One region of the Paenibacillus sp. sgz302115 genome, then DNA from elsewhere that is predicted to be linked to it. Evidence: riboswitches for the same ligand, from Rfam matches in the RefSeq annotation. Region 1 holds a riboswitch; each other region holds the start of a gene.
What was found. A riboswitch is a leader RNA that binds a small molecule or an ion and turns the genes downstream of it on or off. The one in region 1 is predicted to bind cyclic di-AMP.
Positions count from the first base shown of each region.

Region 1 (11,315 bases):
GAGCGGGGCGATCAATCCCTGACGCTCATAATATCGCAAAGAACGGACGCTGACGCCCGTCTTGGCTGCAAGCTCACCTATCTTCATGGCATTCTCCCCGGGGTTCATGAGAAATGGTCTGCCCTTAGTATAAACCCTGACACCAGTGTAAGGGTCAACACTTTTCTGCGGCTGTGCACAGGCTTAGGCCATAAACGGCTTTTCATCAGTCTGTTCCTTAGCGCCGCAATATTTTTTTAACATATTACTGATATAATCATGTTATTTCCCCGTGAAAGGATGTCTCTATGCTTAATATACTTGTTGTGGAAGACGACATTAAGCTCAATCAAATTTTCTGCACCTATCTGTGCAACAACGGCTATGACGCGAAAGGCTGCTTGAACCCGCGCGAGGCCTATGATCTGATGTATAACACGCTGTATGACCTCATCATCTCGGATGTCATGATGCCTGAGATTGACGGCTTTGAATTCGCGGAGACGGTAAGGGCGGTCAACAAGACGATTCCGATTCTGTTCATTACGGCCCGTGACGATATTTCCTCGAAGCAAAAAGGGTTTCGGGCTGGAATTGACGATTACATGGTTAAGCCGGTCAATATGGACGAAATGGTGCTGCGTGTCGGCGCGCTGCTGCGGCGGGCGAATATCGCCCATGAACGGAGGCTGACGGTAGGCGGTCTTGTGATGGACGGAGACGAAATGACCGCAACCTTGAACGGTAATGAAATTCCGGTGACGGTCCGGGAATTCAACATTCTCTACAAAATGCTCTCCTACCCCAAGCATACCTATTCCAGAGCGCAGCTTATGGACGAGTTCTGGGGCATCGACAGCGAGACCAGCCTGCGCGCCGTGGATGTGTATATTGCCAAGCTGCGGGATAAGTTCTCCGCCTGTGAGGATTTCAGGATCGTGACGGTGCATGGGCTTGGCTACAAGGCAGTGCTGAAATGAGCAAACCGGAACGAAAAAAAATCCAAATGAGATCGAAGCGCTTCTCCTGGAAAGAATTTATGTGGATCTATATTGTCCTGTCCGTGCTGACCGCAGGGCAAGCGATGATCTACGAAGCCTATGTTCCGGCCAGAAGCGTCCCGACTCCGTATATCTTTGGCATGCTGGGGTACTGGACGATTGTGACCGCGATCTTCTGTCTCATTACCGCGCGGCAAAAGTACAAAACCTTCGATAAGCCGATGCAAAAGCTCAGCGAGGCGGCGAAGCAGGTGGCGGAAGGCGATTTCTCCGTCTATCTGGAACCGATGCACAGAGCTGACAAGCGGGACTATGTAGACGTGATGTTCGACGATTTCAACAAGATGGTAGAGGAACTGGGGAGCATCGAGACGCTGAAGAATGATTTTATCTCCAATGTGTCGCACGAGATCAAGACGCCCCTGTCCGTCATCCAGAGCTACGCGGTAGCGCTGCAAAAGGATGATTTGCCGCCGAAGCTCCGCAAGGATTATACGGACACCATCATCTCGGCCTCGCAAAAATTGACGACCCTGGTGAGCAACATTCTGAAGCTAAACAAGCTGGAGAATCAGGAGATTCACCGCGCCTTCGAGCCTTACGATGTATGCAGGCAGTTGTGCGACTGCGCGCTTTCTTTCGAGAATTTATGGGAGGAAAAAAACATCGAATTTGTGGCCGATCTGGAGGACCGCGCCATTATCTATGCCGAGGAGAGCATGCTGGAGATCATCTGGCATAACCTCTTTTCCAATGCGCTGAAATTCACCCCTCCCGGCGGAAAAATCACGTTAACGCAGACTTCGGATGAAGACTCGATTACGGTAATGGTATCGGACACCGGCTGCGGCATGGACGAGGAGACACTGAAGCATATATTCGATAAGTTCTATCAGGGCGATACCTCCCATTCCGGAGAGGGCAACGGCCTGGGGCTTGCGCTTTGCCTGCGGGTCATTGAGCTGGTGGACGGAGCCATTTCTGTGAAAAGCGAACCGGACAAGGGTACGACATTTACCGTCAAACTGAAAACCGGAATTTAAGATAGAGCAGTCTGAATGCGGCACAGCCGGAATCGGACTGCTTTTTCTTTTACGGCAGCATACTTCGATTAACATTTTTCTAACATTTTACAAGCAATTCATAAATATCATCAGGGTACTATGATTGACGTCAATGATTCCCGCATACGGTTCATTTGATAAATATCAACCTGAAGGAGATAAGGCCATTATGGGTGAGATTACGAAGAACGAAGCAAATTTTAAAGGCTACGAGTACAAGGACGTTACGGTAAAACGCACTATGGAGGCGGTGTACGCTGACGGCTATAGCAATTTTGGCTGGTCGCTAGAGGGAACCTCAACCCCTATTCAGAGCGTTGGCTCTATCACTATGAAATTCAAACGCGACCGTAAAATCCGCAATAAAACCGAACTGACCCGCCTGCAGCGCCAATTCGACGCCTGTGTGTCGGAAATTGATATGCTGGAACGCTCCAAGGGCCTACTCTCCTCTGCTGTTGCCTACATTATCGGTGTTGCCGGAACGGCGTTTATGGCCGGCTCTGTGTTTGCTTATCTGGATGACATGCTTGCGCTGTCCATCATTCTCGCTATCCCCGGCTTCGCCGGCTGGGTCCTCCCTTACTTCACCTACTGCAGCATCCGCAGGAAAAAGACCGCCAAGGTGTCGCCTCTGATTGATCAGAAATATGACGAAATCTACGAGGTGTGTGAGAAGGCCAACGGCCTGCTGACCCGTTAACTTGCCCGCAGCAAGACAGCACATGTGAGAAAGGAGAGCTATCTATCAAAGATTTACTTGGCCGATACCTGGCAGACTATCAAGACCGGGCAGCAATAACAAACACAGCTTCACTTGCAATCAATGCCCTGATCGGCGTCGGCAAGCTGATCCTCGGGATGTATCTCCTTTCCGGCTGGCTCATGACCAATGCGGCGTATTACCTGATTCTCTGCGCCGCAAGAGGGCACGCGCTTTATAAATATACCAGAGCCAAAAACCTACAAGATCCCAGGCTGAGATATACGCTGGAATTTGCCGTCTATCAGCGAAGCGGCATCTTCCTTTGTCTTCTGGGAATCTCTTATTTGCTGGTCTGCCTGAGAATGTATTTTTACGGAGACGCTATCGTTTTCCAAGGAAATATCGTTTATCTGGTAGCAACCGTCGCTTTCACCAAGCTTAGTACTGCCATTTATGGAACCCTGACCAACCGGCATCTCAAAGGCCCGATTGTTTCAACCCTCAAAATGATCAGCTTTACAGACGCGATGGTTTCCATTGTGGTGACCCAATATACCTTGCTTATGCTGGAAGACGATTCCAGCCATGCCATAAGTTCGAGCGCCTTGCTGGGAATGGGCTGCAGCGTTGTATTTATCCTCATGGGGATTTACATGCTGCTCAAAAAGAAGAATCCACCGCCGGAGAAATTCTCAGAGAATACCGGCGATGGACTGCAATCATTTCATGAGGCCTAGCCTCGGATAAGGAGTGAGAAAAGCATGCTCAGCCAGCTTATTATCCTGTTTCTTGGCTATCTCATCTTCAAAGAATACTTCAAGCATGGCTAGCCTGGCTTAAGCTTGTCCCGGCTTCGTCTCAATCAACTCCTGCAGGCTGATACTAGAGTTGTTAATGCTGCCGATAGATTTATAGATGATATCAATATTATTTTCCTGCTCGTGGGTCGTTGCCAGCATCTCTTCCGTTGCCGCCGCGTGCTTCTGGGAAATACCCGTGATAAGCTCCACCTGGTCACGCACTTGCGTAAAGATCAGACTGATATGGTCCGTCATATCCAATTTGCTGGCAATATACCGGTCGACACGCTGGAAGATCGTGCTGATGTCGCCGAAGCTCTCAAGCACCTGTCTGGTGATTGCTTCCCCTTCTTTTACCGCCTCGCTGCCGTTATTTGATGTTTCAACCACAAGCCGCGTTTTTGTCTTGATATTATGAATGATCTCGTCGATTTGTTTGACGGTGTTCAAGCATTGCCGGGCCAGCTTCTGAATCTCGTTCGCTACCACCGCAAACCCCGCTCCGGCTTCTCCTGCCCTTGCGGCTTCTATGCTGGCATTCAGGGCGAGCAGATTGGTCTGGTCGGAAATCTGGTTGATCGCCGCCAGGAAGTTATTGACATCATCCATGCTATGGTTGAGCTCTTCGACAGTGGTCATGGAATCCGTTACCGCCGAGTTGATAATATCCATTTGTTTGCCCATTTGCTGGATTCTCTCCGAGCTTTGGCGGACAATTTGACCGGTCTTTTCCGAGGTTTCGGCCAGGCTGTGGGACAGCTCATTGATTTGAGCCATCTTCCCGTCGGTCTCATTCATCTTGTCGTTGATTTCGGCAATGCTCTCCGACTGATCCACAATCCCTGACGCCACTTCCTGGATATTCGCCGTTATGGCATCGCTGATATTTTTGAGCACCCCGATGTCATTATTGCAATTGGCGATATCGGCATTCAGCGCGGACGTATTGTCGTGAATGACACTGACCATTTTATCCATCGCCCCGAGCAGTTCCTTGGCCTCTGCTTCTTTGCGGACGGATAATTCGATCAAATCCGCGCTTCGTTTACATACGAAATATAAGGCCACGATCGTCAGCTCAATGAACCCTATAGTCGAGTAAAAGTTCGTATCAAATTGCTTATGGTTAGAGTAGTAGATCACAATATAGGCAACGTTGTACATTGCGCCAAAACCGTAGAGCAGGCCTTTGTTCAGGTACAGGGAAACGATACAGAGCACAGTAATGATCAACATCCCGGCGATAGGCAATTCTATGTACGGCACGGTACAGGTCAAGGTGGCGAGCACGATAAAGACCATACCCCGAATCTGAAATTTCTTCACATAAATGAACCAGGTGGCCAACAGCAGCTCCAGCAACAGGGAAAAAACCACCTCGGCCCTAACCTCCCCTTGGATAAAAGCGTAGCCAAATCCGATAAATGTGAGCCAGAGAATTGTTGTGACAATCTTGTTGACCTTTTCTGCATTTGTCTTCATAAAGCTTTCATTCATTACACATTCCCCCCAGCGGCCTGTTAGTTTCCTCTTCCAATCTGCACATCTCATTGCTGCTCTATTATCTTTTACAGTTGTTTAAGAATTGTTAAAGCCCCCAGACAACGGGAAGTCTCCTCTTACAATTAACATTTCGTTAACAAGAGAAACATAAGTCAGCAACATTTCTAAGGCAAATTGTATCCAGCAGCTAATAGACCAGAACAATTGAAAGGATGGAGTGCAGTGAGTAAAACAACAGCAGTAAACCTCAGTTCCATAAGAAAAGGACCTATCGTATTCATCATGATACTGGGCGCTTTTCTTGCGACGCTGAACCAGACGGTAATGAGTGTTGCGTTGCCGGAGTTAATGGGGGATTTCAATATTTCGGCATCGACTGCCCAGTGGCTTACAACAGGCTATATGCTTATCAACGGTGTGTTGATTCCGATAACAGCTTATCTGATGAACCGGTTCAGCACACGGCAGCTATTTCAGACTTCGATGATCATTTTCCTGATCGGTACCATTCTCTCCGCTGTGGCGGGCAACTTCCACGTTCTGCTGAGCGGACGCTTGATTCAGGCAGTCGGAGCAGGGATTATTATGCCGCTGCTGACCAATGTGATCTTAACCCTTTTCCCTCCCGAAAAAAGAGGAGCCGCTATGGGTACGGTTGGATTGGCCGTCATATTCGCCCCTGCGGTGGGGCCGACACTCGCCGGATACGTCCTGGAGCACTACAGTTGGCAGGCGATGTTCTATGGCATGCTTCCGATCACAGTCCTTGTAATCATCAGCGGATTCATCTTCCTGAAGAATGTAACCGAACGCTCCCGGCCCAAAATTGATGTAATCAGCGTAATCCTGTCTACCATCGGCTTCGGCGCTTTGCTGTATGGCTTCAGCCGGGCTGGTGTGGACGGATGGTCCAGCGCGGAAGTGCTCTGGCCGCTTGGCGCAGGCGTTGTTATGCTGGCCTTGTTTACCTGGAAACAATTGGTTTCACAAAATCCGCTCCTCGACCTGCGGGCCTTCAAGTACAACATGTTCTCCTTGACGACTGTCATCAATGTCGCCGTTACGATTGTTATGTACGCGGATATGATCCTGCTTCCCCTGTACCTGCAGAACGCCCGCGGCTATTCGGCGATGGAATCCGGCTTGCTGCTGCTGCCCGGCTCATTCGTTATGGGCTTTCTGATGCCGATTACCGGCAAGCTGTTCGACAAGTTCGGAGCCAAATGGCTGTCCATCCTTGGTCTGCTGATTATGATCGCAACAACCTTCAGCTTCACCAACCTGACGGATTCAACCGGTTATCTCTATCTCGTTCTTATGTCCACCGGCCGCCGGATCGGGATGGCTATGATCCTCATGCCGGTACAGACCGCAGGCCTGAACCAGTTGCCGGCCAAGCTGAACGCCCACGGCACAGCCATCTCCAATACCGTTAAGCAAGTGGCCGGCGCGGTAGGCACCTCACTGCTGGTAACCGTTATGACGAACCGTACCACCGCCCATATGACGAGCCTTGCAGCCGCCAATACTGCGGGCAGCGCAACGAAGGAGCATCTGATCATGGAGGCTTCCATCCAGGGTATCAATGATGCCTATCTCGTCATCATCGGCATCAGCATTGCCGGACTGCTGCTCTCCCTGTTCATCCAAAACACCCGGCAGGATAACAGCGGGAAGCAGCCCGAAACGCAGACCGCAGCAAAGGTAAGAAAGATCAAGGCCAAAGAAGCCTAAAAAAATTCAAAACACCCGGATAGCAGCTACAGTTCCCATAGCTTGCGTGCCTTCACCGCCGGGTTATCGCCATGCCGGGCGCACCACAAAAAACTCCAACCGCAGCCTTGGGCTATGGTTGGAGTTTTAGGTCTTTTCGAAAAAACTATACTACCAGGGCCAGGGATTTCCGTCAAGATCGAGATAAGCCGGCTCCTCGCCTATGTATTTCTTGTGCTCCTGCACAATATTCATAATTTTGCGGGCGGACTCTTCCGGAGGTATCGGGGCTCCCTCATCCTTCTCGCCGCTCATATAGGACTGCAGCCAGCCGGGATGAAAGACCATGACTTGGCCGCCCATCACCCGCAGATGGTTGTGCATGAGGGAGGATTGCATATTAAGCGCTGCTTTGGACATGCAATATCCGTACATATTAATCCGCCGATTACGGCTGATGCTGCCGGCTTCGGAGGATATATTCACAATTAGTTTTTGCTTGCCCTGCAGCAGCAGGCCCATTAAGGCGTTGCTGACCCGTAAAGCGCCGAGCGTATTTACATTATATAAATGGGCCATTGAGGCGTCATCCATATCAACGAGTATCGTGGCATCATCCGCGCTTTGAATAATACCGGCATTGTTGATAATCAGATCCACATGCCCGGTGCTGCCGGCAATGCTGCGTGCCGCGCTTTTCACACTTTCGCTGCTGCCGATATCAAGCGGGATCAGCTTCAGGCGCTCCGGGTATTGTTCTTTCAGCGCTGCAAGCTCTCCGGGCTCCGCCATATATTTACCGGCAAAAACCGTATATTTATTCTCAAGGAGCCAGCGTACAAGGAAGAATCCGAGTCCACGGTCAGCACCGGTAACACATGCAATTCTTATCATGAAATGGACACTCCCTCTCCTGAGGTATAAGTAACAAGCACTGCCCGCATTCCCTTCACCTTAGCATGGCGCCTATATTTTTACAATGTCCTGTACAGGACTGTATTTTCCCGGACAAGACTGCTTAAGCTCCCTTTTGATTTAATTTTGAACTATGTTACAATCAGGGATATCATACTCAGGAAGGTGATCCCGATGTCCATTCAACAAATCCATACCCTGGATGAACTGCATCAATACGTGGAACAGCCCGGCAAGAAGCTGCTCTTCAAACATAGCACTACCTGCCCGATCAGCGCCAAAGCAAATGAGGAATTTCAAGCCTACGTCCAGGACTCTGGCACTCCGGCAGCCGTGGTTCATGTGATTGAGGACCGTCCGGTCTCGAACCAGATTGCTGAGGATTTTGGCATCAAGCATGAATCTCCGCAAATTTTCCTGCTGGAAGACAGCGAAGTCCGCTGGAATACCTCCCACTGGAAAATCACCCAGGGCGCCATCAAGGAAGCTGTGAACCAATGAGCGAATCCGTTATCGTTTACTCCACTGCGAACTGCAGTGATTGCAACCAGGTGAAGCAACTGCTGACGGAACAGGGCGTTCCTTTTGAGGTTAGAGATGTTATGACGAGTACAGCCTATCAGGAGGAAGTAGAGCAGCTTGGTTTCATGGGCGTTCCTGTTACTGTATCGGGAGAACATGCCGTCAAAGGCTTCAACCTCCCAAAGCTTAAAGTGCTGATCGAAGCAGCCGCGAAATAAGGCGATAGAGCCCACCCTGGGCCAGCAGTGCCGGCAGAATTTTATACAAATTTTAGAAAAAGGTATCCAGGAACAGCTATCTGTGCCTGAATACCTTTTTTTAGGCTCTAACTGTACTTGGTACAACTAAAACTTCATTTTTTTGCGTTTCAACCGCTGTAATTGCAGTCTGTACACTTAAATCGGCACCAATTCTGTAAATGAAGAGTTTCCCCTATTTTTAACTGCACAGAATACATTTATCTTCTAAAACACGGATTTGAGCACCGCTTTAACTGCAGCAAGTACACTTATCTATTCCACGGTCACATATCCTTATCACGTTCAATCACTATAGCGCTGATTTTTCTCGTCTAAGAACCCATATGCAAGTACCCGGCAAACTTTGTCGATCCATTTTTACACAAAGAATCAATGATTTCTAACCCCCCTTTCCCCTAAAAATGAAAAACAGCGTGCGAGCGAGATAACGGGCCGATAAACGTCAACATATATGCTTTTAGCCAATTAATTTCACCCAATCCCCGCAATTCAATGAAAGCTTGCCGCTGCCCTCCCTTTTCCTTTTTTACAAAGACCTGCCCGAAGTAGTATGATTCGTTTTGAAAGTAATTCATGAAAAGTTACATAAACGCTGAATTCCTGCCAAGCAGGAAACGGGGGAACCACCAGGCGAAAAGCCTACTTGGGGTGAATCCTAAGGAGACTGCACAAATGCGGTCTCACAGGGTAGGGCGACTCTCACCGTCCGAATCCGACAGCTAACCTCGTAAGCGTAAAGAGAGAGATCCTGATCCGCCACGCTTTTGCGCCAGGCTTATTTAAGCCTGTACCGGAGCCGCAGCAGAGGTCCTCCTCTGCTGCGGTTTTTTGTTGTACCCGCATAAGCTGATTTGGAGGATACAATGGTTTGAGACTTAAGGAATTTCGAGGAGGAAAGCTGAAATGGAGCAGCGCAGGCTGTCACGTATTGAGGTGTTTGTATTCAATGCTCCTTGGCCTGCCTTTTGCGGCCCGGAATCGTCCGGGAACTCCCGCTTCGGCATTCTGAGGCTTACCTGCAAGGCAGGCTGCAGCCTGGCCCAAGGCATATTATGCGCAGATGATACGGAATTTGACTTGATGAAATGGAGCAGCTACCTGCGCACCATCCGGCATTGCCGGCTTGATGAAGCCATCGAGATCGTCCGCCGCCTGAGCCCGGAATGGGAACAGACACAGCGGGAGATGGTACAGACAGCCCTGCTCGATTTAAAAGCAAAGCTGCAGGGAAAAGTGCTGTCTGCCCATATCCAGACAGACTCGCGGCTTCATACAGCTGCCGCAGGCAACGGCTCAAGTGCGGGGCGGATATATTATAAGCCTTCGGGAAGCCTGCTGTACCAGCGAAGCTGGCCAGAGCTGGACACGGCGGAGCTTATTGACAAATCCATCGCTTATTACTCGATATTATAGATTTTATATTCAGAGAGGACCGTGAGATTATGCCTGACCCCTTATCGCATCAGCCGGCTGCCGTAGCCGGATACACGAAGTATGTTCAGAAATACAACAGGAGTGTCTATGCACTCAGCAGCCTGCTGCTCGGGCAAGGACCCGAGGCGGAGGAGGCTGTAGTGAAGACCTTCGCGGCGCTCTATGAGTCTTACCTGCAAAAGCGTTTAGACCCGCTTGCCTTCTCCCATGACGCTTTCCGTGAATGCATTCAGCAATGCTCCCGGCTTGCACAAGCCCACAAGCCCTGCTATGCAAATGTGTTGTCCTGGGAAAACCGGCTTGTTCAAGCGCTACGCTACGGCCTTAAGCTCACCCTGCCCGAAATCAGCGCCATTCTCCAGCGGAGTGTGCCTGCCCTTAAGGCACAGCTCAGACAGGTGCGCGAGCAAATGGCAGCACAGGAGGGCTTGCTGCCGAAATCCAGCTTAACCGCCGGGTGAGGAGCGTAAGCATATGAACTAATTAGCCACCTGTGCCTTAACAACGGTATTTCTGCCGTTGTTTCTGAACAAGTCGGCCATCTGCGTCTTAACAACGGTATTTCCTGCCGTTGTTCCTGAACAAACCAGCCATCTGCACTTCAACAGCAGCATTTCTGCCGTTGTTAAGGCACACATTCATCTTTTCAAGGTTACATCAACAGACGAAAATCATAGTTTCCTTAACAGCAGGCAAAGAGCTGCGGCAGAATGCCGCAGCTCTCTCTATTTCGTCTCAGCGCTTGCCCTTACCGCCCTTAGTAAATCTCAGGAAGGCCATGCAGCAGCCCAATAATCCGACACCCAGCAGTAACGTCTGCAGCGCACCAAGCCAGGTTGAGCCTTCCGGCCGGATCAGGCTGCTGATAATAATCAGCAGGATCGAAGCCGCTACGAGCAGAGGCGTTTGTCTTTTTTTCATGTACTGCACCACTCCTTACCTATAAGGTACACCATAAAAGAATATTTCACCAGACGAGCCGCAGAGGTAGAATTAATCCATAACCGGGACCACTCAGTCCCAATAGTTAAATATAGCTTCACCGATTGTTTTTAGATTCCAGTATTTAATCATTTTTTGTTCGGATGTTCTTAAGGATAAATAGTATATAAAAGTCCATTTCTCTTGTTCTTATTTGATAGGTGTAGAACGTTTTATAGTTTATTGGCGGCTCCTTATAAACTATCTTTCCGTTTTCATTCCTAATTGCATGGAATAGATAAGCTTCAAACGTTTTGATTTCTTGTTGACTCAATTCTTCTTCTGAAAAGCCGGTTACGCCCGACTTCATTACAGTATATAGCCGAGAAAGCCCAACGTCTTCAGGCATGGGATGAATCGGCTTAGGACAAGGGCTGTCTTTGGACAGCTTAATTGTCCTACATGGTTTGATCTGATATAATCAAAACAGGTGTTCG
Region 1 is NZ_JBVYOK010000041.1:14-11,328, reverse strand. It holds gene AC0LWN_RS32110 (MerR family transcriptional regulator) at 1-87, opposite strand, end outside; gene AC0LWN_RS32105 (response regulator transcription factor) at 288-959, shown strand; gene AC0LWN_RS32100 (HAMP domain-containing sensor histidine kinase) at 956-2,023, shown strand; gene AC0LWN_RS32095 (hypothetical protein) at 2,214-2,747, shown strand; gene AC0LWN_RS32090 (hypothetical protein) at 2,906-3,487, shown strand; gene AC0LWN_RS32085 (methyl-accepting chemotaxis protein) at 3,587-5,047, opposite strand; gene AC0LWN_RS32080 (DHA2 family efflux MFS transporter permease subunit) at 5,336-6,787, shown strand; gene AC0LWN_RS32075 (SDR family NAD(P)-dependent oxidoreductase) at 6,938-7,660, opposite strand; gene ytxJ (bacillithiol system redox-active protein YtxJ) at 7,856-8,182, shown strand; gene AC0LWN_RS32065 (glutaredoxin family protein) at 8,179-8,421, shown strand; cyclic di-AMP (ydaO/yuaA leader) riboswitch at 9,044-9,211, shown strand; gene AC0LWN_RS32060 (hypothetical protein) at 9,367-9,876, shown strand; gene AC0LWN_RS32055 (hypothetical protein) at 9,906-10,358, shown strand; gene AC0LWN_RS32050 (hypothetical protein) at 10,633-10,818, opposite strand.

Region 2 (11,315 bases), on a different contig from region 1:
CGAAGTAGACGAGGAGGAAGGAATTGCAGCCGTATTTGTGTACACCACTGCCCGCTATGAAGATGCATTGGTGGAGCTGGCTGGACCGGAGGGTATTTTGTTGTCCAAACAGCTTACACTCACCCCGGCGGATACCTACTCTGCGGAAGTCAAGCTTGCACCAGGTGTTCAGGACCATGAACTCACACTTACGGTTAAAAATGCTGCGGGCAACCTGCTTGTATCTTATGCGCCGCAGCCCAAGGACATCGAACAAGTGCCGGATGCCGCCAAGCCACTGCCTGAACCGCAGGATCTGGCTACCAACGAGGAGTTGTACTTGGCCGGACTTCATCTGGAGCAGTACCGTCATGCGACTTTTGAACCGGAGCCTTATTATCTGGAAGGTCTCAAACGGGACGAAAACGACAGCCGCATTAATATTGCCTACGGTACCTTGCTGTTGCGCAGAGGGTTGTTTGCCGAGAGTGAACAGCATTTCCGCAAAGCGGTTAAGCGGGTGACCTGGCGCAATCCAAATCCATATGACGGCGAAGCCTATTACCAGCTCGGACTTAGCCTAAAGCTGCGAGGACGTCTGGATGAAGCATTCACCGTTTTCTATAAAGCAGTCTGGAGTGCAGCATGGCAAGACGGCGGATATTTCTCACTGGCACAAATTGCTGCTGAAAAGGGAAATAATGCAGAAGCGCTGGACCTTGCGGAACGTTCACTGATTCGCAACGCGCGGAACTACAAATCCAGAAATATTAAAACAGCGATGCTGCGTAAGCTGGGAAGATTCAGCGAAGCCGAAGCCTTTGCGGAAGAAACGCTGAAACTGGATGTCGCCGACTTTGGAGCGCATTATGAGCTGGCTCTTATCCGGGAAGCGTTGGGAAGAAGTGAAGATTTCACAGTGATGCTCAGCCAGCTTCAGAAGCTGCTGCGCGGTGAACCGAATAACTATCTTGAGCTCTCCTCCGACTATGCGAATGCCGGACTATATGAAGAAGCGGCCAATGTTCTGCTCTTGCTGAACAGCTCCCGGAATCCGATGGTGAACTACACACTAGGTTATCTGTACGGTAAATTAGATCAGGAAGAAACCGCACGGAACTATATTGCTGACGGAGGAAAAGCTAAAGCGGATTACTGCTTCCCGAACACTTTGTTCGAGCTTCAGGTACTTGAATATGTGATTTCTGTTAACGCTGAAGATGCCAAAGCCTGCTATTATCTCGGCAATCTTCTGTATGACAAGAAACGCCACCAGGAAGCTATAAGCTATTGGGAGCAGTCCCGTTCCTTCGATGACAGTTATTCGGTTGTGCACCGGAATCTGGCTTTGGCGTATTACAACAAACAGAGTAATGCTGAGGCTGCGCGCACTTCACTGGAGAAGGCGCTGGCATGCGACCCGAGCGATGCCCGGGTGCTGTTCGAACTGGATCAGCTCTATAAAAAGATCGGACTTTCGGCGGGAGAACGCCTGGAGTTTCTGGAGAGCCGTACCGGACTCGTAGGTGCCCGCGATGATCTGTATCTGGAATATGTTACACTGCATAACCTTCTTGGCAAACATAACGAAGCGATTCAACTGCTGGGATCACGGAATTTTCATCCGTGGGAAGGCGGCGAAGGTAAAGCAACTGGGCAATATGTACTGGCACATGTGGAACTGGCAAAGCAGCATATTTATGAAGGCAGCTTCGAAAAGGCTGTGGTTCTGCTTCAAACGGCACTTGTATATCCGCTGAATCTTGGGGAAGGCAAATTGGCCGGCGCTCAGGAAAACAATATCTATTATTACCTTGGCTGTGCATTCGAGGGACTGGGACGGCAGGAAGAAGCAGAAGCTTCGTTCCGCATGGCCTCAAACGGTCTGGAGGAACCGACCAGCGCGATGTTCTATAACGATCAGCCGCCTGAAATGATCTTCTACCAGGGTCTTGCCTGGTTGAAGTTAAATGATACGCATGAGGCTAAACGCCGATTTAACAAACTGGTTGATTACGCGGAAAAGCATCTGTTTGATGATGTGAAAATCGACTATTTCGCCGTATCGCTTCCGGACTTCCTGGTGTTTGATGAGGATTTGAATAAGAAAAATGAAATTCACTGCCGATTCATGAGAGGTTTGGGCTTGCTCGGTCTGGGCAAAAAAAGCGCAGCTGAGTCTGAATTCAAAGAAGCGCTTCGTATGGACTGCAATCATATCGGCGCAAATCTGCATTTGCAGTTGAGCAAATAACAAATTGTATCCGGGGCCGACTGTCCCGGATTTCTTATATGATCTGGAGGTATGGAAATGGAGAACGTAGTGTGGATTGAATTTGCACATCAAGGCTATACATGTGTAAAAGGTGAGAATGACTGCTTATTGGTGACAGTTGTACCGCAACGCGGGAGCAAAATCGTTTCATTATTTGACAAAATAAACGGCAGGGAATGGATTTACCGGACTGAACGGTCCTGGGAGCCGCTGAATCTCGGGATGGACTGGAACGAAGGTGACCGGGGAGGCTGGGATGAAATGTTCCCGACAATTACACCTTCGCCTTGTCCTGACGAGGCTTGGGAGCACGTTTTCTTCCCTGATCATGGAGAAGTATGGAGCCGCCCTTGGCGGTATGATCTGGACGGGGATAAGCTGCGAATGGAAATTGACGGCGTTCAGTTTCCGTACACGCTGAGCAAAACTATCTCACTTCAAGGAAACAGGCTGAACATCAATTACGAACTGGAGAACCGGGCATCGGAATCGTTTTCCTATCTTTGGGCGGCTCATCCGCTGCTTCAGGTCCAGCCGGGAATGAAGCTGATTACGCCGGCCCAAGCAAGTATTCAGCTTACCTACTCGCATCGGGAACGGCTCGGCGGACTTTTTGATATCACCAGCTATCCTCTAGCGGCAACAAAAGATGGAGGGATTACAGACCTTTCTACGCTTGAGGCTGCTTCCGGTGGACATGCAGAGAAATATTATTTTACCAATCCGCTGGAAGCGGGTTATGCCGGTATCTGTGACCCGTCCTCGGGAGCGGCGATTTTCTTCAGCTTTGTACCTGAAGAGATTCCTTATCTGGCGATTTGGGCACATTACGGCGCTTTCGGGAACTACACCTTTGCAATTGAACCGGCGACCGGTTACCTGGACAGCGTGCAGGAAGCGTACAACAGGGGCAAAGTGAAGCGGGTAGCGGGTAAATCAACTGACCGCTGGCGGCTGGAGGTTCAGCTAAGCAAGAATTAATTAGTTTCCTAAGCCGATACTGCAACCAAGATCCGAATAATGTAGCTGTCCGGATTTTTTTCTGAGAAATAATTAAGCAGGTCCATTGAGTAAGCATTTCCGCATATCTTCATTCCATTACGCACAATGTACTCTTTCAGGATGGAGCAAGTCTCGGATATAGTATCGTAAGAGCCCCTATGGTCCATTCCGGCATACAAACCTTTAGATTTGGTCATTACTTTTTCTCCCGTAAGCGGCTCATTCAGCCGATTGGCTATAAATTCCCAAGCTATCTTATCCTGCTCAAAAGCGTTCTTGCCCGTAATCGTCCAGATTGGATATTCATGATTGATAGAATGTTTTTCACAATAGTCCCGATGTTCACTTAGCTTAATGGTGAAATCCTTGTCATCTCCTTGCTCCAGTGGTGTTGCAATGAAATATTCCGCCTCAGATTCTTCGATGAATGGAACGTTGCGTAGTGTGTCTATTGATGTCTCCGTCATATGAATAGCGCTTTCTAATAGACCCTGCATCCGTTTGATTCGAAGTAATTCCGCATCCAGTTCAAGCTGCTTTTGTTTAAGAAGATTTATAAGCTGAGGAGTATTCTGATTTTGAAGAAAATCTTTGATTTCCTGCAAGGAACTCCCCGCCTTCTTAAGTACATTAATGATGTCTAACAAGTAGGTTTGCCGAAAAGAATAATAACGGTAACCTTTTGAATTTACAAATTCAGGCTTCAATAGTCCGATATCATCGTAATGAAAGAGGGTATGTTTAGTCACTCCGCACATGTTGGCCAGTTCGCTGGTTGTAAAGTATTGATTTGAAACGTTCGACATGAGTCTTCCCTCCAAGTAATTTAATAGCTAAATTGTATCTTAGGATCTCGCTCTTGACTATAGGGTTACCCTATAGTTTAGAGTTTTTTTAGTATTCAAAGAATTCGAATTTAGAGATTTGGAGGAGCAACGAATAATATGAATCATTCAAAACGTTGGATAATTCTGGTGGTTGTATCAAGTGCACTAATGCTTATTGTGATGGATGCGACGATTCTTTACAGGGCTTTGCCGAGTTTAACTCATGATCTGGGGGCGACCGCATCACAAAAATTATGGATTATCAATGGTTATTCTCTTGTCATGGCCGGATTACTTCCTGCGATGGGAACATTAGGTGATCGCTTCGGGCACAGAAGAATGTTCGCTCTTGGATTGCTATTATTTATAGCTGCTTCACTTATAGCAGCTTTTGCTGCGACACCATTATTACTGGTGGCTGGAAGAGTATTTCTTGCCGTTGGAGCATCTATGATGATGCCGGCTACATTGTCAATTATACGGGTGACATTCACCGATCCGCGCGAGCTTGGGTTAGCGATTGGAGTTTGGGGCTCTATAGCCTCTGGAGGAGCTGGCCTCGGTCCTATCGTAGGCGGACTGCTTGTGGAACACTTCTGGTGGGGGGCTGCTTTTTTGATCAATGTTCCTATAGCAATCATTGCATTTGGACTGACCATGTTATATGTTCCAAAGCATGAGGGTAATAAGGCAACCAAGTGGGATCTTACCGGCTCCCTACAGATAATGATTGCCATGGTGGCACTTATCTACGCTATCAAAGAGTTTGCCCGACGCGAGGGCTCGCTGGTATTTGCAGCAATGGGTGCCTTTATCGGAATCATAGCATTGATCATCTTTATTCGTCGTCAACTCAGAAGTCAGAGCCCGCTGCTCGATCTGTCACTATTTAAAATATCTCCCTTCACCACTGGATTTATTACGGCTCTGGTCGGTTTATTCGGACAGTTGGGTGTTCAGTATATTGTAACTCAGCGGCTTCAATTGGTAGCAGGGCTTGGTCCGCTGCAAGCCGGATTGGTTACGTTAAGTGTGCCGGTTGCGGCTCTGCTGGCGGGGCCGCTGACAGGAAAGATAATGTATCGCTATGATGTGATACGTATTAAAAGCCTGACGCTTCTGATTGCAGCTATTGGGCTGGTGATTTATCTCCTCCAGTTTGACTCGGGCGTTATTGGACAAATTGTTGGACTGGCGATATTCGGGGCAGGCTTGGGGGCGGGGATGACTGCAGCATCTCACTCGATTATGAGCTACGCTCCACCTGAAAAAGCAGGAATGGCAGCTTCGATTGAGGAGGTAGCATATGAATTAGGAGGGGCAACCGGAATCGCGATCATCGGAAGTATATCTGGTCTTTTGTATACGATGTCCATGAAGATTCCTGGTGGTTTGCAGGTGCCTGCACAGGTGAAAGATAGCCTGGATGAAGCATTGCTGGCTGCGGAAGGTATGCCTGTACAGGCGGCAGAAGCCTTAAAAGAGGCTGGCCGTTTTGCTTTCGATACCTCCTTTATTAATACTCTTATAGGGTTAACGGCGTTCTTGGTAGTCGCTTCATTAATCATCGGTTGGATCGGGCTTAGAACAAAGAAGGATTCGAGAAGGAACGCATTAAGCCGCTGAGCCGATTCGATTAATAGTAATACAGGATGAAGCAATAAGCTTTACAGAACCCTCAGTCGAACTGGGGGTTTTTCTTTACAAAAGGTCTATATTTTTTATTGCAAATGCAACAAAATTATTGTAATCTTTATTGAGCATATCAGTTGAAAAAGTGTTGGAGGTGCATATATGAAGGAAATTCTTCGTGAAATCGGAATGATTGCCAGGGCATTAGATTCCATAAGCAATATAGAATTTAAAGAATATGACCTTACAAAAGGGCAGTATTTGTACCTTGTCCGAATATGTGAAAACCCGGGAATTATTCAGGAAAAGTTAGCTGAAATGATTAAGGTAGACCGGACAACTGCAGCCCGTGCGATAAAGAAGCTGGAGATGAATGGATTTATTGAAAAGAAAGATGATCCATATAACAAAAAAATCAATAGACTATTTCCTACAGAGCAGGGGAAGTCGGTTTACCCTTTTATTAAAAGAGAAAACGATTATTCCAACAGGGTTGCATTATCCGGATTCTCCAATAGTGAGGTAGAAACCATGTTTACCCTGCTGCAAAAGGTCAGAAAAAATGTCGAAAAAGACTGGGAATTTGTTAAAAAGGGAAACAAGAGAAGTTATTAATTTTCTGGAAAGGGTGACAATCGTTGACTATAAACATCAAAAAGTGCACGTTGGAAAATGTAGTTCTGCTTCAAGAAATTAGTATTGAAACATTTAATGACACATTCGCGAATCAAAATTCACCTGAAACTATGAGAGTCTACTTAGAAAAAGCATTCAACATAGAGCAACTAGAAAAAGAATTATCAAATATCTATTCGGAATTCTATTTTATTTACTCTGATGAGGAAATTGCCGGCTATTTAAAGGTGAACACCAATAATGCTCAATCTGAAATCATGGGCAATTATTCGCTTGAAATCGAGAGGATTTATATCAGGAAACAATTTCAAAATCAGGGGCTTGGAAAATATCTAATAAATAAAGCTATAGAAATAGCGACAGAAGGGGATAAAGAGAAAATTTGGCTGGGAGTTTGGGAGAAAAATGAGAGCGCCATTGCCTTTTATAAAAAAATGGAGTTTGTTCAAACAGGAGCCCACTCTTTTTTTATGGGTGATGAAGAACAAGTAGATTTTATAATGACCAAAACTCTCATATGAGATAGTAACAATAATGTTACTTCTTATTCTATCTATTATTTAGAATATATTGGATTGACAGCATCAGTATAAATACAATACTATAGTAATAGTTACAAAAAATTAATTACTGCCGAATTTCGTATCTGAAAACGGGGGAACCAATCTTGGGTGAATTATTCTTGAAAGCAAGGGAATATAGGGAACCTTTAACCGAACCCTCAGCTAACTCCGTAGGCATCGAAGGGAGAAGAAGGTTCTGAAGAAGTTTATTTTATCTTTAGTAGGAGCTGCAGTATTGTTTACCGCTGTTCCTGCCAGCACCTACGCAAGTGAAATAAGTATTGAGAATGAAGTGAACGAGGTATTGGGAGCTCCTTATCAATGGGGAGGAACTACGGCGGCTGGTTTCGATTGTACCGGGTTCATCTTATATATTATGGGTAAATTCAACGCTGGCGATCTGCCGCGTACATCACAATCTCAAGCCAAGGTTGGCACGCCGGTGGCTAAAGATGATCTGCGCGTAGGAGATTTAGTATTTTTCAACACTTTTGGTTCGGGAATCTCCCATGCAGGCATTTATATCGGTGATAATCAGTTTGCCCATTCCTCAAGCAGCAAGGGCGTAAGAATAAGCAGTCTCTCTGACTCATATTACCGTGATCGTTATGTCACAGCCCGCCGCGTAGCGAGCGAAACCAGCTACCGCAAGATGATTAGTGAATAATGAGCTTGAAATAATCCTTTGTAAGTCAAAGACTTCCCGCAGTGTATTTTACTGTGGGAAGTCTTTTTGCGTAGAGGCTTAGCTCTACCACCAGCAGTCACATTCTTTCTACACAAACCCCTTTTACACTCAAAGTATAAAGAGCATGGAGTGTCTGCGTTCTTTTCTGAACATCCATACTCGGACAGGCGATAGTGGAGAGTACGGGGGATTCGTCTGAAGCACGAGCTCCAGGAGGAGTGTAAATGAAAAAGGCGGAATGGCTGATCGTAATTTTTATAATGTCTATGGGGATGATGTGTCTGTTTGTATCTGCGACATCGTTTCGTGGCGAAACCATTACCTATTATTTGCGCTGGGGTGCGAGAATTGGGGTGCTGCTGATTAGCGCAGTTCTGGTATCGGGGTTCGTTTATTTTTTGATTAAAAAACATAAAAAATAAAATGTTCAAACTTCATTAAAAGCGCATAGTTTCAACACTGTATCCACATAACTTTTTTCTATACTGAAGATAATTCAAAGAAAGCATATGAAAAAGGAGGAAACATAATGGCTTGGTCAGCGTTGAAGGTACTGGTTGTTCCGTTAAGTATAGGTTCCATGGTGTTTGGCAGACAAGGGGGAGCTATCCGTAACTCTTATTCTAAGCAAGATGAATCCGATTGGAATATCCACTCCGATTACTTTGAGATGAAAGTACTGAATGAACGGTTGAAAAAACAAATGCAAGACCTAACCTCGCAAAATAATTAAATCGAAAGAAGGAATACACATGGGCTGCTGCGGAAACCACAATCATGGAAGCCAGGATTCAGAGAAGCAAGAGCATCAGCATCACGGGAAGCAACATTCTCATCGCTGGATAATGATGATTTGCTGCATTTTGCCAATTGTATTGTTTGCCGCGCTGATTTTATTTAATGGAGCTAAGGGAACGGGGGCTACTGCTTTGCCTTTGCTGCTCATTCTTCTCTGTCCTTTATCTCATATGATCATGCCTCTCTTCATGAAGAAGAAAGATCAACATAGCTAATTGCATACAGGTATAAAGGAAAAAAGGAAGCAGAAAGCTATCGCAGCTTATCTGGCTTCCTTTTTTTATTGGTGATGCTTGGCATGGTCCTCTTGTAGAATGTTTTGTTGTACCGGCTTAGCTAAGAGACCCGAAACGGTCTGAGGCACCGCTGTAATAACCAGAACTATAGATAGGATGGATGAAATGAGATATACCCATGCTGCAGGGCGGTTTTTTTGCCACTTCCGCTTCGCCACAACGATAAACCAAATGGATAAGAACAGAGAAACGACCAGGAAAATGAGTTTGACAGTTGGAGGCATGGAGAATATCCCAGCACCTAAGGAGGTTAAGCCTAAGGCAATTAACAGAGTATGAAGCCAATGATGGGCAGATGCAAAAAGCGCGAAAAGAACAGAGGTGATTGATTTGAGCACAGCTTTTTCTTTTTTCAAGGGGAAACACTTCCTTATAAAGGAGCCGAAGGAGATTTCTTCTCTTCCGACTCCTGTCATAGAATTAGGATAGACGATGTTTATTCAGGCAAATTCCCGGCCTCTGGATCTGGGACATAGTCGCTTTTGTAATCCGTATACTTCAAATCGGTTATCATCCCGGCTACGGCGTGGTGCAGATCATGACAGTGGAACATCCAATCTCCAGGGTTATCCGCCTCAAATGCGACAACGTACTCCTCACCTGGAAGGAGATTAAGCGTATCCTTTACAATCGGTGAGCCTTTCAGCGGTTGTCCGTTTTTGCTGAGCACCTGGAAGAAGTGGCCGTGCAGATGCATCGGATGCTGGTCTGTTGCTGACTTGTTGACCAAGCGCACCAATACTTTATCGTCGGTTTTTACTTTGATTGGGTCTGTATCAGGGAATTTTTTTCCGTTAATCGTATAAATCGTGCTTCCATTGTCCGAAGCAGTTCCAAGATTCATGGTGTAGTTGAGGTCGTACTGCTGATCAAGTGTAAAAGCCGAGCCTGCAACCTGACCGTATTTAGTGAAATCAAAGACCGGAAGGTTAACCAGGGAAGCATTTGGCTGATCTTTGGTTTCAGTAGAACCCTCGTAGGAATTCTTGATCTTCATGCCCTCAACACCGGCCTCTGTGCCATGTGCCTCCAAATACCACTGCCCCGGATTATTGGCTTCAAATTCAACGTCATACCTTTCTCCAGGCGCAATAGTCAAAAGAGAATCCTTCAGGAGCTGAGGGTTGTTAACGGGCTGACCATCGGTTGCAGTCACCTTCCACTCATGGCCGTGCAAATGCAGCGAATGCGATTTATATCCGGCATTAATTAACCGTAAGCGGACTGTATCTCCTTCTTTGACCACAAGATCTTCAATACCTGGCCCCGACTTCCCGTTAATCGTGAGCAGATCATACATGCTCATATCATGCCCTTCACCCGAACTGCCGCTTTCAGCTTGCGAATTGGAATTGCTCATACCCTCCATATTGCTGTGATCCATCCCGGTCATGTCAGTCATACTTGTACTGTTGACATCGCTCTTGCCGATGCTTGTGGACATCCATTCATCCAGCATGAGTGTGTAATCCACAGTCGCCGGGTCATCCTTAGCTTCGACAATCAATGAACCATATAAGCCGCGGTCCAGTTGATTTACACTGTCTTGATGGGAGTGATACCAATACGTTCCCGGGACTGTGGCCGTAAATTCATACGTATAAGACTTCCCGGGCTGTACCGCATCCTGTGTAACTCCAGGGACGCCATCCATATCAATTGGGACCGGAAAACCATGCCAATGAATAGATACTGGCTCCGGCAGTTGATTTTTTAAGGTTATTTTCACCTTATCTCCCTGCTTTACCCGAATTTCAGGACCGGGTACGGAATTGTTGAACGTCCAGACAGGGATTGTTTTACCGGGCTCGACTTCCAGATTGCTGGCCTGAGCGGTTAACGTAAACTCGGTTTGCGTGATCGTAGACACCTTTACGGTCTTGAGGGGTGAACTGCCTTGCTCTGTGCTGTCCGCCGATTCTTTGTCCTTGTTCAGACAGCCGGAGAGAATAAGCACCATTAATCCAACGGCTGCGAAAAGCAAATACTTATTTTTCATCTTGACCTCCCAGACAGGTTTATTTTAAAAAAGAATATTTCAAATTTGTGTGTAAAGTATGAAGGTGAAGTCTGCCTAAAAAATATCAGAACAAGCTTCCCGTTTCCGCCTATTTGATTGAACACCCTAAAGGTCTGGTTCTGATTGGATACCAGTTGGCACACGGATGTGCGCGGAGATCAGCGCAAATATATGGGCAGAGTGCATTACCAGATCAGCAAAGTAGAAAATCAAAAAGGGCAGTTCCGCTGGTCATTATTGAGATGACCTTCGGGACTGCCCTTTGTTAGTCTAGCCGATATGGGGAGTGGATTCCCTGATCAGCAGCTTGGTAAACATATGCGAGACTTGATACGGCTGGGAGGGATCGTGGATTCGCGAGAGCAGCATTTCCGCCGCCTTCACGCCCATTTCGTTGCTGTAAATGTGGACGGTTGTCAGATGGGGCTCGACAATCACGGACTCCGGCCCGTTATCAAATCCGCAGATGGCAACGTCTTTTGGAATGGAGATATTTCTGTTCTTAAGCGCCTTCATAAAGCTGACGGCAATGTAATCATTGGCGCATATGAAGGCGGAAGGGAGCTTCTGAATCTGTACAAGACGCTGCTCCAACCACC
Region 2 is NZ_JBVYOK010000006.1:184,049-195,363, forward strand. It holds gene AC0LWN_RS14400 (DUF5107 domain-containing protein) at 1-2,233, shown strand, start outside; gene AC0LWN_RS14405 (DUF4432 family protein) at 2,291-3,235, shown strand; gene AC0LWN_RS14410 (MerR family transcriptional regulator) at 3,244-4,062, opposite strand; gene AC0LWN_RS14415 (MFS transporter) at 4,201-5,709, shown strand; gene AC0LWN_RS14420 (MarR family winged helix-turn-helix transcriptional regulator) at 5,878-6,330, shown strand; gene paiA (spermidine/spermine N(1)-acetyltransferase) at 6,354-6,872, shown strand; cyclic di-AMP (ydaO/yuaA leader) riboswitch at 6,973-7,106, shown strand; gene AC0LWN_RS14430 (C40 family peptidase) at 7,111-7,581, shown strand; gene AC0LWN_RS14435 (hypothetical protein) at 7,827-8,024, shown strand; gene AC0LWN_RS14440 (hypothetical protein) at 8,132-8,335, shown strand; gene AC0LWN_RS14445 (DUF2933 domain-containing protein) at 8,355-8,615, shown strand; gene AC0LWN_RS14450 (hypothetical protein) at 8,681-9,052, opposite strand; gene AC0LWN_RS14455 (multicopper oxidase family protein) at 9,133-10,656, opposite strand; gene AC0LWN_RS14460 (LacI family DNA-binding transcriptional regulator) at 10,987-11,315, opposite strand, start outside.
Region 2: another riboswitch for cyclic di-AMP. It lies ahead of AC0LWN_RS14430 (C40 family peptidase); the one in region 1 lies ahead of AC0LWN_RS32060 (hypothetical protein).

Region 3 (8,784 bases), on a different contig from region 1:
TGCGCCAGCATTCATGTACAGCGCTCCGCCTACAGTGCCAGGAATTCCGCAGGCGAACTCAAGTCCGGCAAGCTGCTTCTCCAAGGCAAATCTGGAGACATCAATAATCTTTGCGCCGCACTGGGCATAGAGCAAATCGTCCCGCAGCCCCATTTCGGTTAATTCAGAGGTCAGCAGAACAATTCCGCGGATGCCTCCGTCACGGATAATGACATTCGAGCCGTTACCCAGGACTGTAAGCGGAATTTCATTTACGCGGGCATATGTAACAATGGACTGAAGCTCCACATATGTCACTGGCGCTGCCAGGATGTCCGCCTGACCGCCCATACGGGTGAACACATGGCTCTCCAGCACCTCATCGCGCTTAACCACTCCAGCCGGAACCAACTGCTGCAGATCCTCATATATTTTGCTGATGTTCATCTTCTTTGCTCCTTTGACTCTATAAAAATAATGATCCTTATTCACCGGATAATCATACTCCGCTGCTTATATGCAAAAAAAATAGTGTGGAATTTAACCAGGGCAACCACAACTTTAACAACGAACAGGCTCCCTTGTCAATGACGGGAGCCTGGGCCTGCTGCATATGTAATCATTATGAGTCAGATTTCACGTTTATAACCTATCCTTGGGCGCGGGCCGCCTTTTTGCGGTATTCTACCCGCCGTGCCGCCCTCTCCTCTTCTTTCAAGCGGGGACAGGTGTAGCAGTAGCTTCCACCTTCAGTCCGGTAATAGAGACAGCAGCGGTTGCGCATCTGCACGGTCCGCCCCGGGTCGTCCAGCGCTTCTATTCTGCGAACCGTGACATCAAACGGATTCCGCTTCATCCCGAGAATTTCTGCCGGCAGACTGTGCTTCAGATAGCTGTAATCGTCCTGCAAAGTATCCAGCAGCTTGGAATCCTGAAGCCCATCTGCAAACTGCTCCATATAGTAGTTGAATTTAGTCGGCAGTTGGCCCCATATATCACTCAGACTCAGACCGCTTGCCTCATGCAAGCTCCGCAGCAACGGAGCTGCTGTATCACGGTAGAAGCGGGTCAGCACCTCATTGCGCCAACCCTCACGCGCCGCTTCCTTCGGGGCATTCTCTATCTCCCAGTCCTGTAGCGAAAAAACTATCCGGCAATACCCGTTGACCGGAATGAGATGGATGGATAAACGAGACAAGCTTATTACCGGTATTGAGGAATACACGGAGAGCGAATATTGCACCGCAAGCGCCAGACTCGAGAACCAGCTTCCCATATATGCCGCAGCCGCTTTATCATCCAGTGCTCTCATAAGAGGGCGGTAACATTCGAGGAAATCGCGCATTCCCTCTTTATGGACAAGCTCCAGCGCCTTAAAAGAATGCAAAGCCTCGGCAGGTTCTGCGGGATGAAGGTCAAACTTGCTGATCAGCTCTTGGCTGAGCGCTTCATTCATGACCTTGCCTCCTTACATCCCTACCGCTTTGTATGCCGCCAATTCATAAGGCAGGCAGAGCGGCACACCCGTACGCGGATCAGGAACAATATCCGCTTCGATCCCGAACACCTCACGCAGCACGGCCGGCGTCATTACCTCGGCCGGAGTGCCTTCGCTGATCACACTGCCCGATTTGATCGCCACCATATGCTGGGCATAGCGGGACGCATGGTTCAAATCATGCACAACCATAATAATCGTGCGGCCTTCCTCCTCGTTCAGCTTCTGCAGAAGCTGCAGCACCTCCAATTGGTGCGCCATATCAAGAAACGTTGTCGGCTCATCGAGGAAAAGAATATCCGTCTGCTGAGCCAGAGCCATAGCAATCCAGGCCCGCTGGCGCTGCCCCCCGGAGAGCCGGTCAATCGGGCGGTCATGGAATGCTTCCATCCCGGTAACAGAGATCGCCTTAGCGATAATATCGCGGTCTTCCGAAGTCATGGTACCGAAGCCCTTCTGATGGGGATAGCGGCCGTAGCCAACCAGTTCAGAGACGGTCAGACCATCCGGAGCGGTAGGATTCTGCGGCAGAATCGCAAGCTGCCGGGCTACCTCTTTTGTGGACAGATTGTGAATCGACTTGCCGTCCAGCATCACGCTGCCGCTCTTAGGCTTCATGATACGCGCCATAGTCTTGAGAATGGTAGATTTCCCGGAGCCGTTGGCCCCGACAAGCGCTGTGATCTTCCCTGTTGGAAGAGACAGATCCAATCCCTTGACGATCACCGCCTCAGCATATCCTATACTTAATTGTTCTGTGTTCAAACGTTCTGACATGGTTTTCACTCCTAAAAAGTTTTAAGAAGCAGTTGCTCCTGCAGGTTCAACATCACAGTAAAATTCGCTTCGTAACATTCGCTTAAATAGTATGAAGCTTAAGCTGAATGCCTTAGTCTCACTCCACTAAATGATATTGATTATCATTATCCATGTCAATATAAATGTTTAGTTTTTGGTATAATTTAGATGCTCCGTATGGTTTTCTATTAAAATTTCCCAGCCTCCGTCACAATACTCTACTTTATGAATACTGGTATTTGAAGCCGGGAATGCTTTGCTGCTTTTGTTTGTCCAATCTAACCCTCTTAGAATATGATAAATTACATTTATTACACCTCCGTGTGTAACAACGACTACATTTTCATTATGACTGCATCTTACTTGCTCTTCGCATAATTTTAATAATATCTCTTTAATGCGAGTGAAAAACTCAAGGGGACTTTCTCCGCCGGGATACCTCTCATCCATCTGCAAACTTGCAAAATACAAACCAGGATACCGTTCATTTACAATTTCATTGGGCATGCCAGCTATAACACCATTGTTCGTCTCTCTCCAATAACCGCTGCCTTCAACTGGCAGTTCCAGTGCCCTGGCAATCTCATTTGCCGTATCTAATGCCCGCTGCAAATCGCTGCTAACAATACGATGAATGTTGAATGTGGATTGGTTTTCCTTGAGATAATTGCCAAGCTTCTCCGATTGCCTGTACCCCTCAGCTACAAGTCCCCGTTGACTCCACCCGCCACGAAATCCTTCGTCATCTATACCATGTCTTACAAAATAAATAGCCATTTCCTATCTCCCCCCTGAAATATTCGTAATACATATAATACCATATTGATAAATCATTTTTCTTCCATAAAAAATAGGCCGCTTCCGAACTCCTCGGAAACAGCCTAGATAATGATGACCATCTGTCTATTTGTGCAAATGAAAAGGCACGGTTGCTACAACAATGTCTTTTTGATTCATGAGATAAGAACGGATGAACAAGCTGGTCTGGTTATGCAGAATGGCCTGCCACCAGTGCTTGGTAATAAATTGCGGGATCAAGACGGTGATATGGTCGGTTGAAGCCGTCTTCCACTCTACCGTATCAATGAACTTGACAAGCGGCCGGATAATGCTGCGGTAACGGGAACGGAGCACAATCAGGCGTACACCCGGGTTCCACTCCTCCCATTTCTGCTCCATCTTGTGAATTTCTTCTTCATCAAAACCGATGTACACAGCCACCACATTGTCCGTCAAGGACTTGGCGTAGCTGATTGAATGAAGCACCGCACGTGTCACACCCGCGACAGGAACGACTACTGTGCTTCCCTTAATGCAAGGCTTATCTGTTGCCGGGCAAATTCGCAATTGATCTGCAATATTCAGATAATGGCGGTGAATACGATGGAATACGAACATGACAACAGGCAGGAAGATGAAGGCCATCCATACACTGGAGAACTTCGTAATAATGAAGATGAGCGTAATAGTCAGAGTTGTGAGCATCCCCACTGTGTTCACAGCAAATTTATTATGCCAGCCTTTGGGCTTGGTTTTGAACCAGTGCACCATCATGCCAAGCTGGGACAGCGTAAACGGAATAAACACACCCACCGCATACAAAGGAATCAGGCCGTCGGTATTGCCGTGGAATGCAGCTACCAGCAAAGCCGACAGAACCCCGAGAAAAATAATGCCGTTGGAGAAGCCCAAGCGGTCACCACGGACCATAAATGCATGCGGAAGGTACTTATCCTTAGCGAACATGAAGGCGAGCAGCGGAAACGCTGAGTAGGCTGTATTGGCAGCCAGGAACAGGATCACTGCTGTAATGCCTTGTATGAAATAGTACAAAGCGCCACGGCCAAAGGTGGATTCGGCAATTTGTGAAACAACTGTCGCTTTTTCATCCGGTGTAATTCCATACCAGTAAGCAAGCAGCGTAATTCCCGTGAACATAATCCCGAGGATAATCCCCATCATCATCAAGGTTTTAGCGGCATTTTTCTCCGCCGGGGCTTTAAAATTCGGAATGGCATTGGATACAGCCTCAACACCTGTCAGTGCCGAACAGCCGGAGCTGAAGGCCTTGAGCAACAGAAACAGGCTGACGTTGGAAACGGCCGACCCAATTTCAGGGACATTCGCATGAGCGCCGCCGGTTATATATTTGAATACTCCGGATATTATCAGCACAAAGATCGAGATTACGAACAGATATACCGGAATGGCAATGAATGATGCAGATTCCGTAACTCCCCGCAAATTGACAATGGTCAGGAGCGTAATTACGGTAACAGCGATAAGTACGCTATGATTATGCAGACTTGGAAAAGCGGATGTGATCGCATCCGTACCCGCCGAGGCGCTTACCGCAACGGTCAAAATGTAATCCACCAACAAAGAGCCTCCGGCGAGCAAGCCGGTTGGAATCCCGAGGTTGGTTTTGGCTACGATATACGCGCCGCCGCCCTGAGGATAGGCAAAAATGGTCTGGCGATAGGATAAAATCAAAATAGCCAGCAGGCCCAATACGGCTAATGCAATTGGCAGTGAATACCAGATGGCTGTAAAACCGGCAGCCACCAAGACAATCAGGATTTGTTCCGTCCCATAGGCTACAGACGAGAGCGCATCAGAAGATAGGACAGCCAATGCTTTTACCTTGGATAACTTTTCATGATCGAGTTCGTTCGACTTCATCGGACGCCCGATCAATAGTCGTTTTACCTTGCTTACCATTGTAGTAACAGTTCCTCTCTTTGTTAAGTCGAATCGGTAGTACCGTGCGCTGTTTTCATTAGCGGGTTTCATAAATGCAGGCACAAAAATAAGCATACGGAAATGATCCGCATGCTTACAGCATCGTCATTATCCCACCATTGCTTACGAGGTTAGCTGGCGGATTCGGACTGTGGTAGCCCTACGGTCGGGGTCATCTGACCCGCTACCGATTCACCCCTTTGGCACATCTGCCAATAATGGTTCCCCCGTTTTCCCTTACGGAAAATTCAGCGCGTATTCAACTTCTCACAAGGACTAATGATAATCTACAACGCGTCTTCCGTAAAGCGGTGAAAAAAATGAAAAAAGAATGAAAAAACATTCAAAAAACGCAAATCCATGATGAGGGATAACCTGATCTTTCATTCTCTTCAATTATCCCTGCAACACGTGTTTTTACAGGTTTTCGATTAATATTTGTGTCAGAAGTTTCTCACTCTGCCTCTTCTTCTTTACGACCGTTCCAGAGCAAAATCGCAATCATAGCAAAAGCAATCAGGGCGAGCAACGGAATGGTAATAAACCCGAAATAATTCAGATAATCCTTGTTGCAGGGAACGCCGATTGTACAAGGAATCACCTTGCTGAGTGCGGGAATCTTCTGCTCGGCATAATGATAGAGCGAGATCGAGCCGCCAATCAGACTTAAGGGCAGCACATAGGGAATAATGCTTTTATCATTCCGGTAGGTGGCAATTCCGAGCAGGATGAGCTGCGGATACATAAAGATGCGCTGGAACCAGCAGAGCTTGCAGGGCTCATATTTCAGCACCTCGCTGAGATACAAGCTGCCTGCTACGGCAATTACGGATACGAACCAGGCCAGATAAAGGCAGTGGCGGCGGCAGAACCTGGAAAACTTCATCACTTGGCACTCACTGCTGTGGTGGCGGCTTTAACCTGTGCGTCAATCGCTTGCATCTTGAAAGGCTCATCCACCTTTACACCATTAACAAAAACTGTAGGTGTGGAAGTTACCCCTGCATCTTTGGCGATCTTAATGTCGCTTTGCAGTTCACTTTCATAGGTGCGGTTCTCAATGTCTTTGCGCAGCAGATCAAAATCAATCGGGAGCTTTTCCTTCTGCGCCAGGCTCACCAGAAAGTCTGCGGTTGCCCACTCCTTGTTCTCGTCACCTTGATTAGCATATAGAGCATCGTAGTAGGTCCAGAAAGCGTCACTGTTCTGATGGTAGACAGACAATGCGGCCAAAGAGGCTGTTACCGAATCCGGGCCAATAAAGGCCATATTCACAAAATAAAGTGCTGCCTTATCCTGATTTACATATTCCTGAACAAGCTGCGGTTTGATCGAGCCGGAGAATTGGGCGCACGCCGGACATTTGAAATCGCCAAACTCGACGATTTTTACCGGGGCATCCTCTTTGCCTAGTCTTGGCAGCTCACTGTAATTGAAGTTGAATGCTGTACCGGAACCTGCTGTTGACGAGGAACTGTCCTTCGAAGCTAACATGAATAACCCTACAAAGATGATAACAACTAACGCTACTGTACTGATAATCAGAATTCTCGTCTTCTGCTTCTGCTTCTCAAGCTCTGCCCTGCGTCTCTCCTGCTTGTTTAATTGGGGAGCCATGACATTATTATTTTTTGTTTTGCTCAAAAGAGAGTTCCTTTCCGTCCTGTGCGGACTGGTGTGATGAAGTTCATATGATTTAAAATTATATAATTAAAACTCTAGCTTTGGCAAACCCCATTCACACGGCTTCTGTCCCGATCTGTTCAATAGTCTGCAGCGTAATCCGAAAGCTAAATTCGGTCCCGCCGCCATCTGCGGCTGCAGCCCAAATCTCGCCGTTCATTAAATCGACCAGCTTTTTGCATATAGCCAGCCCAAGTCCGGTTCCGGGATAGCTGCGGCTGTGGGAAGCATCCACCTGGGAGAAAGGCTGGAACAACAGCCTCAGCTTGTCAGGCGAGATCCCAATGCCCGTATCCTTAACTGTAAACTGCAGATCCAAGGCTGCTCCAGCAGAGTTATAAGGCTCTACAATTACACTAACCTCCCCGGCATGGGTGAATTTAACTGCATTTCCGATTAAGTTAACGAGAATCTGGCGGATTCGCGCACTGTCACCGACTACAGTTTGGGGGATCGACGGCTCAAGCTGAAGCTGAAGGCTCAAATTTTTATCGCTGGCATTCACTGCAAACAGGTCCATACATTCCTGAAGCATGGCTGCAAGCTGAAAAGGCTCTATGTACAGCAGCAAATTCTCCGCCTCCAAGCGGGAGATATCGAGGATGTCGTTCATTACTTTTAGTAGAGCGTGACTGCTTGTGTTCTGGAGCTTAAGCAGGTCTAAATGCTCAGGCAATCTTATTTCCTCTGTGAGCAGTTGATTGATGCCAATGATTCCGTTAAGCGGGGTCCTGATTTCGTGGCTCATGGTAGCCAGGAACTCGCTTTTCATCCGGGCGGCGCTCTCGGCAGCATTTTTCGCCACAATTAACTCCTGCTGATATTCCGCCAAAGCGGTAACATCCTCCGCAACAATATACACAAAGTTCTGTTTATCATGCACCAATGGAAAAACAGTTGCGCTGCACACGAGCTTGCGTCCGCCTTTGGTTCTGACTGACAATTCCAGCTTGCTGGATTCACCTTCTGCCGCTCTTTTGACTGCGGTTTTGAGCGCCTCTTCATCCTGAGCGGTATACATAACATTTTTATAGTTACCCAGCTCCTCTGTGCCGAACCCTGTTGTCTGACGGAGTGAAGGATTGACACTGATGACATTTTGACGGACAGGATCAATACAAATCACCATATCCGGACTGAATTCAAACAAGGCCATGTAGCGCTGCTCATTAAACTGCGAGGAGTGCAGCACCCGCTGCCGGTCCCTATATAGAAGACTAAATACGATGGTCACCATAAGTAGAAAGGCACATGCCAAAATCAGCTCTAGTACTGAATCACTAAGGAGCGAGTTTTTCCCTGTATCCATCGCCATATCTGGTGTAACAAAAGTGGTTCCGGCCATCTCGGAGTAATGGGTTCCCAGAAGCGCGCCGGTCAGCGTGAGCATCAGCATTATTTTTTTGACGGTAAACATATTATAGGAATTTCGCACCCAGTTGGAATCAAAGGAGACGGTAACGACAGGAATGATAAGTGAAAACAAGACAGACACTGCAATAGAGTGCCTGCTTTGCTCATAGTTCAAAGAGGGGTTCATCGCCAGCATTCCACAGTAATGCATAATCTGAAGGCCGCTGCCAAACAGCAACCCGCCAAATCCGAGGTACAGCTTGTTGCAGGTCCGGGGATGATTGAACAGCACAAGCAGTATATAGGACGCCGCGATGGGGACGCACAATGAAAGAAGCATTAGCGGAAGCGAGTAAGAAACAGCCATTTCCAGCTCTATAGCCATCATGCCCATAAAATGCACACTCCACATCCCTACCCCCAGTAGACAGGAAATATATAGGATATAGGATGGGGGTCTTTTGTCCCGGACCAACCGTTCAGTCAGATCGAGTGCCGCAAAACAAGACAGCAATGCGACTATAATAGAAAAAAGGACAAGCAGCACGTTATAGTGAAGATGATCGGGCATTGCCTCTTCCCCTTTCTCCTTCGGATGATGGATAAGCGCTGGTTACATTCCTTATACCCGACATGAATAGAAGCGAATCGGAAGTTCCTCCTGATGGCGGCAAAGCTTTTATGGTCACGGCAAAAAGGCACAGCGCCAGTACTGAACGCCATGCCTCTTA
Region 3 is NZ_JBVYOK010000001.1:720,551-729,334, forward strand. It holds gene murB (UDP-N-acetylmuramate dehydrogenase) at 1-426, opposite strand, end outside; gene AC0LWN_RS03290 ((2Fe-2S)-binding protein) at 629-1,435, opposite strand; gene AC0LWN_RS03295 (ABC transporter ATP-binding protein) at 1,448-2,254, opposite strand; gene AC0LWN_RS03300 (histidine phosphatase family protein) at 2,423-3,052, opposite strand; gene AC0LWN_RS03305 (APC family permease) at 3,179-4,996, opposite strand; cyclic di-AMP (ydaO/yuaA leader) riboswitch at 5,123-5,281, opposite strand; gene AC0LWN_RS03310 (disulfide oxidoreductase) at 5,472-5,903, opposite strand; gene AC0LWN_RS03315 (DsbA family protein) at 5,903-6,661, opposite strand; gene AC0LWN_RS03320 (ATP-binding protein) at 6,756-8,624, opposite strand.
Region 3: another riboswitch for cyclic di-AMP. It lies ahead of AC0LWN_RS03305 (APC family permease); the one in region 1 lies ahead of AC0LWN_RS32060 (hypothetical protein).